DNA from 4 places in the Streptomyces sp. NPDC053542 genome. Region 1 is predicted to be linked to each of the others. Evidence: riboswitches for the same ligand, from Rfam matches in the RefSeq annotation. Region 1 holds a riboswitch; each other region holds the start of a gene.
The links. Region 1 has a riboswitch for thiamine pyrophosphate ahead of ACIGXO_RS08335 (thiamine ABC transporter substrate binding subunit). Riboswitches for the same ligand answer to the same signal wherever they lie in the genome.
Positions count from the first base shown of each region.

Region 2: linked by a shared signal. The riboswitch ahead of thiM (hydroxyethylthiazole kinase) and the one ahead of ACIGXO_RS08335 (thiamine ABC transporter substrate binding subunit) in region 1 are both predicted to bind thiamine pyrophosphate.
Region 3: linked by a shared signal. The riboswitch ahead of thiC (phosphomethylpyrimidine synthase ThiC) and the one ahead of ACIGXO_RS08335 (thiamine ABC transporter substrate binding subunit) in region 1 are both predicted to bind thiamine pyrophosphate.
Region 4: linked by a shared signal. The riboswitch ahead of thiO (glycine oxidase ThiO) and the one ahead of ACIGXO_RS08335 (thiamine ABC transporter substrate binding subunit) in region 1 are both predicted to bind thiamine pyrophosphate.

Region 1 is NZ_JBITXL010000003.1:89,810-92,005, reverse strand. Features, by position in the region: gene rlmN (23S rRNA (adenine(2503)-C(2))-methyltransferase RlmN) at 1-943, shown strand, start outside; TPP riboswitch at 975-1,094, shown strand; gene ACIGXO_RS08335 (thiamine ABC transporter substrate binding subunit) at 1,182-2,196, shown strand, end outside.
Region 2 is NZ_JBITXL010000010.1:150,447-152,642, reverse strand. Features, by position in the region: gene thiE (thiamine phosphate synthase) at 1-537, opposite strand, end outside; gene thiM (hydroxyethylthiazole kinase) at 534-1,382, opposite strand; TPP riboswitch at 1,386-1,480, opposite strand; gene ACIGXO_RS26805 (purine-cytosine permease family protein) at 1,539-2,196, shown strand, end outside.
Region 3 is NZ_JBITXL010000005.1:294,200-296,395, forward strand. Features, by position in the region: gene ACIGXO_RS16265 (YibE/F family protein) at 1-906, opposite strand, end outside; TPP riboswitch at 977-1,130, shown strand; gene thiC (phosphomethylpyrimidine synthase ThiC) at 1,124-2,196, shown strand, end outside.
Region 4 is NZ_JBITXL010000004.1:88,953-91,148, reverse strand. Features, by position in the region: gene ACIGXO_RS12105 (NAD(P)/FAD-dependent oxidoreductase) at 1-791, opposite strand, end outside; TPP riboswitch at 989-1,102, shown strand; gene thiO (glycine oxidase ThiO) at 1,100-2,196, shown strand, end outside.

The DNA of each region.
Region 1 (2,196 bases):
CGCGCACGACCCGGAGCAGTGGACGGACATTCCGGCCGCGGCGCGGGAGAAGCTGGCGGCCGAGATGCTGCCGGAGCTGATGAGCGTGGTGCGGCACATCTCGTGCGACGACGACCAGACCCGTAAGACGCTGTGGAAGCTGTTCGACGGGACGCTGGTCGAGTCGGTGCTCATGCGGTACCCGGACCGGGTGACCATGTGCATCTCCTCGCAGGCCGGCTGCGGGATGAACTGCCCGTTTTGTGCGACGGGGCAGGCGGGGCTGGACCGGAACCTGTCGACCGCCGAGATCGTCCATCAGATTGTTGATGGGATGCGGGCGCTCCGGGATGGCGAGATTCCTGGTGGGCCGGCGCGGCTGTCGAACATCGTTTTTATGGGCATGGGCGAGCCGCTCGCGAACTACAACCGGGTCACGGGGGCGATCCGGCGGCTGACGGACCCCGAGCCGGACGGGCTGGGGCTGTCGCAGCGGGGGATCACCGTGTCCACGGTGGGGCTGGTGCCGGCGATGCTGCGCTTCGCCGACGAGGGCTTCAAGTGCCGGCTGGCGGTTTCGCTGCACGCGCCGGACGACGAGCTGCGGGACACGCTCGTGCCGGTGAACACGCGGTGGAAGGTGCGCGAGGTACTGGACGCGGCCTGGACGTACGCGGAGAAGTCCGGGCGCCGGATCTCCATCGAGTACGCGCTGATCAGGGACATCAACGACCAGGCGTGGCGCGGGGACCTGCTCGGGAAGCTGCTCAAGGGGAAGCGGGTGCATGTGAACCTGATTCCGCTGAACCCCACGCCCGGCTCGAAGTGGACCGCCTCGCGGCCCGAGGACGAGAAGGCGTTCGTCGAGGCGATCGCGGCGCACGGCGTGCCGGTGACCGTGCGGGACACCCGCGGCCAGGAGATCGACGGGGCCTGCGGCCAGCTCGCGGCGTCCGAGCGCTGATACCGTAACGTTCGAACATCTCCACACAGACACCATCCGACAGGGGAGCGCCACAGCGCTGAGAGTGCGGCAGGCCGTCGTGACGACGCCGCCGCAGACCCTTGAACCTCGCCCGGGTCATTCCGGGTAGGAAGTTCGGTCTCCTCATGCTGTTGCGCCCTGCCCGCGGCGCCGGTCGTGCCGGCCGCCGCGGGCAGGGCCGCGTCTCTTCCTGGCCAGCCAGGAGGACTGAAGAACGGTGACCACCGGCAGAAGAAGAACCGCAGCGCTCGGCCTCGCGGTGACGCTGGGCGCCCTGACGCTCGCCGCCTGCGGCGGCTCCGGCGGCGACAAGGCGGCGGACGCCAAGACCGTCAAGCTCGTCAGCCACGACTCGTTCGCGGCCTCGAAGTCCGTACTGAAGGAGTTCGAGAAGGAGAGCGGCTACAAGGTCCAGCTCGTCAAGGGCGGCGACGCGGGCAAGGCCGTCAACCAGGCGATCCTGACCAAGGACAACCCGCAGGGCGACGTCTTCTGGGGCATCGACAACACGCTGCTCTCGCGCGGCCTGGACGCGGACCTGTTCACGCCGTACAAGGCCAAGGGCCTGGCGGGCGTGGACGAGAAGCTGCAGCTGGACAAGGCGAAGCACCGCGTCACGCCGGTCGACTACGGCGACACCTGCGTCAACTACGACAAGGCGTACTTCGCGAAGCACAGGATCGCGCCGCCGAAGAACTTCGCGGACCTGCTCAAGCCGCAGTACAAGAACCTGCTGGTCACGGAGAACTCCGCGACCTCTTCGCCGGGTCTCGCCTTCCAGCTCGGCACCATCGCCCAGTACGGCAAGGGGGGTTGGCAGGACTACTGGAAGAAGCTCAAGGCCAACGGCGTCGAGGTCGTCGACGGCTGGGAGCAGGCGTACTACGAGCGGTTCTCGGGCGCGGCCGGCAGCAAGGGCGACAAGCCGCTGGTCGTCTCGTACGCCTCCAGCCCGCCCGCCGAGGTCATGGCGAAGAAGCCGGCCCCCAAGGAGGCGCCCACCGGCGTCGCGACCGGCACCTGCTTCCGGCAGACCGAGTTCGCCGGGCTGCTGAAGGGCGCCGCGAACGAGAAGGGCGGCAAGGCGCTGCTGGACTTCCTGATCAGCAAGAAGTTCCAGGAGGACATGCCGCTGCAGATGTTCGTGAACCCGGCGGTCAAGGACGCGAAGCTGCCCGAGCTGTTCACCAAGTACGGGCAGACGATCGACGACCCGAAGACGGTGGCGCCGG
Region 2 (2,196 bases), on a different contig from region 1:
GAGCGGCGTGGGCGGCGCCAGCCGGGCGAAGCCCTCGATGCCCAGCTCCGGCGGCGCGTCCGCCTTGGTACGGGTGGCGTGCAGGGCGCCGATGCCGACGTAGTCGACCCGGGCCGGCTCCTTGGTGGCGGCCCGCAGCTCGTCCTCCGTCGCGGCGCTCAGCCCGATCACCGCGTCCGGTCCGGTCAGCGCGCGGACGGCGGCCACCGGAAGGTCGGACTGGCCGATGTGCACCCCGGTCACCCGCGCGCCGGCCGCGCGCGCCGCCAGGTACACATCCACCCGGTCGTTGACGAACAGCGCGACGTGCTCGGGCAGTACGGCGGAGATCCGCAGCACGGAGTCGAGGAAGTCCCGGGCCGTCCCGTCCTTCTCCCGCACCTGGACCGCCGTGACCCCGCCGGCCACCGCCTCGGCGACCGTGCCGGGCACGTCCCGGCCGCACGCGGCGGCCTGCGCCGCGTCGGTGACCAGGTAGACGGAGAGATCCAGCGGGGCGGGCAGGCCCGGATTGCCGTGCACGCCCACGGGATTCACGCCCACGAGATGGCCGCCCGCTTGTCGAGCGTCTCCTCGTCGAGGCCGTACAGCGCGTCCAGGAAGGCCACCGCGAAGCTGCCGGGCCCGCCGCTGCGCTCGGCCGCGACCTCGGCGGCCACGGTGTAGACCGTCACGGCGGCGACCGCGGCGGCGAGCCGGTCACCGTCCGGGGACGGGACTGACGAAGGCAACGACGGGGCGGGCGGGGCGAAGGCCGCCAGTACCGCGCCGAGCGCGCAGCCGCCGCCGGTCACCCGGGTCAGCAGCGGGTCCCCGTTGGCGACCCGTACCGTCCGCTCGCCGTCCGTGAGCAGGTCGACCGGCCCGGAGACCGCGACCACGGCGCCCGTGGCGCGGGCCAGCGTGCGCGCGGCCGCGGCCGCCGACTCGACCTCGTCCGTCGCGTCCACGCCGCGCCCGCCGCCTCCGGTCCCGGCCAGCGCGATGATCTCGGAGGCATTGCCGCGCACGACGGATGGGCCCTGCGCGGAGAGCCGGCGCGCCAGCGCGGTCCGTACGGGCAGCGAGCCGATCGCCACCGGGTCCAGCACCCACGGTGTCCCGGCCCGGGCCGCCGACGCCACCGCCTCGGTCATGGCCGCACGCTGCTCGGCGTGCGGTGTGCCCAGGTTGACCAGCACCCCGGAGGCGGCCGCGGCGAACGGGCCGGCCTCCTCGTGGATGTCCACCATGGCCGGGGCGGCGCCCAGCGCGAGCAGGACGTTGGCCGTGAAGTTCGAAACGACCTGGTTGGTGAGGCACTGCACCAGTGGTGTTTCATGGCGTACGCGGATGAGCGCTTGCCGGGCCGTGGCAAGCAGGTCGTCGGCCGGACGCGTCATAGGGGCATTCCTCTGTGACATCCCTTCGCTGGTGCGAACCAGATCAGGTTCGACGGGTGTGATCTCAGCCCTTGAGATGGGCACCCCGTGTCTCGTGTGCCCACCATGCTACCCGCAACTCGTTCCCGAACCGGAACCCCAACCCCTGGATGACCCATGACCCTCGAGCGTCCTGTGTTCGACGGGCGGATGCCCGCCGGCGCCGGTGACCTGTCCGTCGAAGGGCACGGCATCGGCCCCGTGCCCGAGAACAACCGCTACGGCCGCCCCGGCCGCCTGTTCACCGTGTGGTTCGCGCCCAACCTGACCATGACCGGGGTGTTCACCGGCACCGTGGGCATCGCCCTCGGGCTCGACTTCTGGACCGCGTTCGCCGCGATGGCGCTCGGCACGCTGCTCGGCGCTGCGCCGTCCGCGTACCTCGGTACGTGGGGCAGCCTCACCGGCACCGGACAGCTGCCGCTCTCCCGGCTCGCCTTCGGCCGCGGCGTCGTGCTGCCCGGCGTCCTGCAGTGGCTCTCCTCCATCGCCTGGGACGCGCTGATCGGCCTGTTCGGCGGCGACGCGCTGGCCCGGCTGCTGGGCTGGCCCTTCTGGCTGGGCGCACTCACCGTGCTCGTCCTCCAGGGTGTCGTCGGCGTCCTCGGGTACGAGGCCATCCACCGCCTCCAGAGCGTGATGACCTTCGTGCTGGGCGCGGCCTTCCTCGCGCTCAGCGTCAAGCTGCTCAACGGTGTCCCGCTGCCGTCCGCCGCCACCGCACACGGCGCCGACCGGGCCGGCGCGTTCCTGCTCACCACCGCCGTCGCGCTGA
Region 3 (2,196 bases), on a different contig from region 1:
ACCGCGGATCTCGATGCCCGGGTAGAGGCTGTGCACCAGTCCCGTCTGGTCGTCCGTGTTGCCCGTCAGCTGCGCCCAGCCGATGAAGACCGATCCCAGCAGCCCGATCAGCAGCAGGGACGCCAGCGTGCCGAGCACCGCGACCGATGTACGGGCCGTCAGGCCGTGGCACATGTACAGCGCGATGAGCATGATCGCGCTGCCTCCGACCACCGCCACCAGCAGCGGATTCGAGCCCTGCAGGATGGCCGGCAGGATGAACAGCGTGAGGACGGCGAAGCTCGCCGCCAGCGCGACCAGCGCCAGTACCCCGCGCAGCCGCCCGACGACCACTACCGCCAGCGCGAACACCGCGGCCAGTACCCACATCGGGAAGGTGCGGTCCACGTCGGTGACCGAGTACTGCAGGTCCCGGGGTGCCTTGGGCGCGTACGCCACCACGACGTCCTGGCCCTCGGTGTAGCGGCGCGAGGCGTCCGGCGTCACCACGGTCTTGAAGCGGTGCCCCGTGTCCTTGCCGCTGGTGACCTCGATGGTGGCCTGCTCACAGCTCCGCGCCTGCTGCTGGGCGCCGCCGCCGGGTCCTGTCGGCGGCTGTTGCTGCTGCATCTGCTGCTGTTGCTGCGCGTTGACGTCCGCGCAGTCCACCTTCGTCAGCCGGACGACCCGCGCGGACTGGGTCTCCTGGTCGAACCCGACCCCCGTCGGCTTGTGCGCGGGCGCGCCGCCGGGCCAGAGCGCGATGAGCCCGACGCCCACCGCCAGGGCGAACGGGATCAGTACCGCGGCGATGACCTTGCGCAGATGGCGGGAGACGGGCGCGGCGGGGCCGTGGCCATGACTGTGGCCGTGCGCATGCGCATGCGGATGAGGGTGCGGCTGGGGCTCGGGCTCGTTGCGGGTCACCGCCCGATCATCCAACAACTCACCGGGCCCCCTGTTCACCACGCGGCTCCGGCCGCTACCGTGGTGGCACCTTTGCAATCGCGGGAGCTCGGAGCACCGGGCTGAGAGGGCGCTGATTCCGTACCGGCGGTGTTTCACGTGAAACGCCGACACGGAAAGAGCTGCGTCGACCGCCGAACCTGTTACCGGGTAATGCCGGCGTAGGGAGTGGGTCTCAATGACTCTGCAGGATGCACGCACGCCTGAAAACGGCCAGGGCGCGGACGCTCAGGCTGCCACCGAGCAGATCGGCTGGCACAAGGGCTATGTCTCCGGAACGCGCCCGGACCTCCGGGTCCCGGTCCGGCGAGTGCACCTCACCAACGGCGAGCACGTGACGCTTTACGACACGTCAGGGCCGTACACCGACCCCAACATCGAAACCGACGTCCGCCGCGGCCTCGCGCCGCTGCGGGAGAACTGGATCATCGCCCGCGGCGACACCGAGGAGTACGCGGGCCGGCCGATGCGTCCTGAGGACGACGGCCTCAAGCACACCTCGCCGCGTGGCGGCCTGAAGAACCTCGACGCGGTCTTCCCGGGCCGGCCCCGGCAGCCGCGCCGCGGCCGGGACGGCGCCGTCACCCAGCTCGCGTACGCGCAGCGCGGCGAGATCACCGCGGAGATGGAGTACGTCGCGATCCGCGAGAACTGCAGCCCCGAGTTCGTGCGGGACGAAATCGCGGCGGGCCGCGCGGTGCTGCCGGCGAACGTCAACCACCCGGAGATCGAGCCGATGATCATCGGCAAGAACTTCCTGGTGAAGGTCAACGCCAACATCGGCAACTCCGCGGTGACCTCCTCCATCGAGGAGGAGGTGGAGAAGATGACCTGGGCGACCCGCTGGGGCGCCGACACGGTCATGGACCTCTCCACCGGCCGCAACATCCACACCACCCGCGAGTGGGTCCTGCGCAACTCCCCCGTCCCGATCGGCACCGTCCCCCTCTACCAGGCTCTGGAGAAGGTCGACGGCAAGGCCGAGGAGCTCACCTGGGAGATCTACAAGGACACCGTCATCGAGCAGGCCGAGCAGGGCGTCGACTACATGACGGTCCACGCCGGCGTGCTCCTGCGGTACGTCCCGCTCACCGCCCGCCGCAAGACCGGCATCGTCTCCCGCGGCGGCTCGATCATGGCGGCGTGGTGTCTGGCGCACCACAAGGAGTCCTTCCTCTACGAGAACTTCGAAGAGCTCTGCGACATCCTCGCGTCGTACGACGTCACCTTCTCCCTCGGTGACGGGCTGCG
Region 4 (2,196 bases), on a different contig from region 1:
GCGGACGGGAAGGAGGCGCAGTCGCCGACCGCGTAGACATCGGGCACCGAGGTGCGCAGCCGCTCGTCGGCCCGTACGGAGCGGTCCTCGCACAGCTCGACACCGGAGCCGGCCAGCCAGTCCGTGGCACAGCGCGAGCCGATGCCGATGACCACGGCGTCCGCGGGCAGCGACGTGCCGTCGGCGAGCAGGACGGCGCCTTCCTGTACGGCGGCGACGCGGGTACCGGTACGGAGCGTGGCGCCCGCGTCGGCGTACCAGCGGGCCATGTGGGCGGCGACCTCTTCGGGCAGCGCGCCGGCCAGCGGGCGGTCGGCGGCCTCCACGACGGTGACCTCGCAGCCGGTCTCGCGGGCCGCGGTGGCGAACTCCGCGCCGATCCAGCCCGCACCGACCACCACGACGCGCTGCTGCGCGGCCAGTACCGGGCGCAGCCGCTCGGCGTCGTCCAGGGTGCGCAGCACGTGCACACCCGGTACGCCCTCGCTGCCCGGGAGGGTCATCGCCTCCGCCCCGGTGGCGATGACCAGCCGGTCGTAGTGCACCGGGCCGGTCTCGGTCAGCACCTCATGGGCGTCGGCGTCGAGTCCGGTGACGGCCCTGCCGAGCTCCAGCTCGATCGCCAGGGAGGCGAAGTCGACGTCGAAGGCCGAGCCGTCCGCCTTGCCGAGCAGCACCGCCTTGGAGAGCGGCGGCCGGTCGTAGGGCGGGTGCGGTTCGGCGCCGAGCAGGGTGATCGTGCCGCGCCAGCCCTGTTCGCGCAGGGCAACGGCGGTCTGCACGCCCGCCATCCCCGCGCCGGCGATGACGACGCGGCGCGAGCGGTCGGGGGTCCGCGAGTACTTGCTCTGCTGGCTCACTCGATCACTCTAGGACGCACCCCCTGGCCGGACTCAGCACCGCGCGACGAGATCTCTGACACAGGGTCACGCTCCGGCCGCGCAGAGCACCCTTACCGTGCGTCGGTCACGCGTACTACTCTGACGGCACTTGTACTCGCGGGAGCCCGGACGCACCGGGCTGAGAGGGAGGCTGCGGCGGCCTCCGACCGTACGAACCTGATCCGGGTCATGCCGGCGAAGGGAGGGGCTGGAAGCCCATGCATCCACCTGCACGTACACCGGCGGAGACAGCTGCCGGGCGGCCCGACGCGGTGATCGTCGGGGGCGGTCTCATGGGGCTCGTGACGGCCTGGCGGGCGGCCCAGCGGGGCCTGCGCACCGCCGTCGTGGACCCCGAGCCGGGCGGCGGCGCGGCGCGCGTCGCGGCCGGCATGCTGGCCGCCGTCACGGAGCTGCACTACGGCGAGGAAACGCTCCTGGGGCTGAATCTCGACTCCGCTGCGCGCTATCCGGCGTTCGCCGCCGAGCTGGCCGAGGCGAGCGGCCAGGATCTGGGGCACCGGCGGTGCGGCACGCTCGCCGTGGCCCTGGACGCCGACGACCGCGCCCATCTGCGGGAGCTGCATGCGCTGCAGCGCCGCTGCGGCCTGGAATCGGAATGGCTGACCGGCCGCGAGTGCCGGAAGCTCGAACCGATGCTCGCGCCGGGCGTGCGCGGCGGGCTGCGGGTGGACGGTGACCACCAGATCGACCCGCGACGGCTCGCCACGGCCCTTCTGGCGGCCTGCGAGCGGGCCGGGGTGGAGTTCGTACGGGAGCGGGCCGGGCGGCTGACCGTGGCCGGGGACCGGGCCACCGGCATCGAGCTGGCGGACGGCACGGCGCTGCCGGCCGGGCAGGTCGTGCTGGCGGCGGGCAGCTTCAGCGGGCGGCTGGCCGGGGTGCCCGAGCACGTACGGCCGCCGGTCCGGCCGGTCAAGGGCCAGGTGCTGCGGCTGAGGATTCCCGCCGCGTACGGCCCGTTCCTCTCCCGCACCGTGCGCGCCGTGGTGCGCGGCGGACCGCTCTACCTGGTGCCGCGCGAGAACGGCGACATGGTCGTCGGCGCCACCAGCGAGGAGCTGGGCTGGGACACCACGGTGACCGCGGGCGGCGTCTACGAGCTGCTGCGCGACGCGCACGAGCTGGTGCCGGGCATCACCGAGCTGCCGCTGACCGAGACGATCGCCGGGCTGCGCCCCGGGTCGCCCGACAACGCGCCGCTGCTGGGCCCCACCGCGCTGCCCGGCCTCCTGCTCGCCACGGGCCACTTCCGCAACGGTGTGCTGCTCACCCCGGTGACCGGCGACGTCAT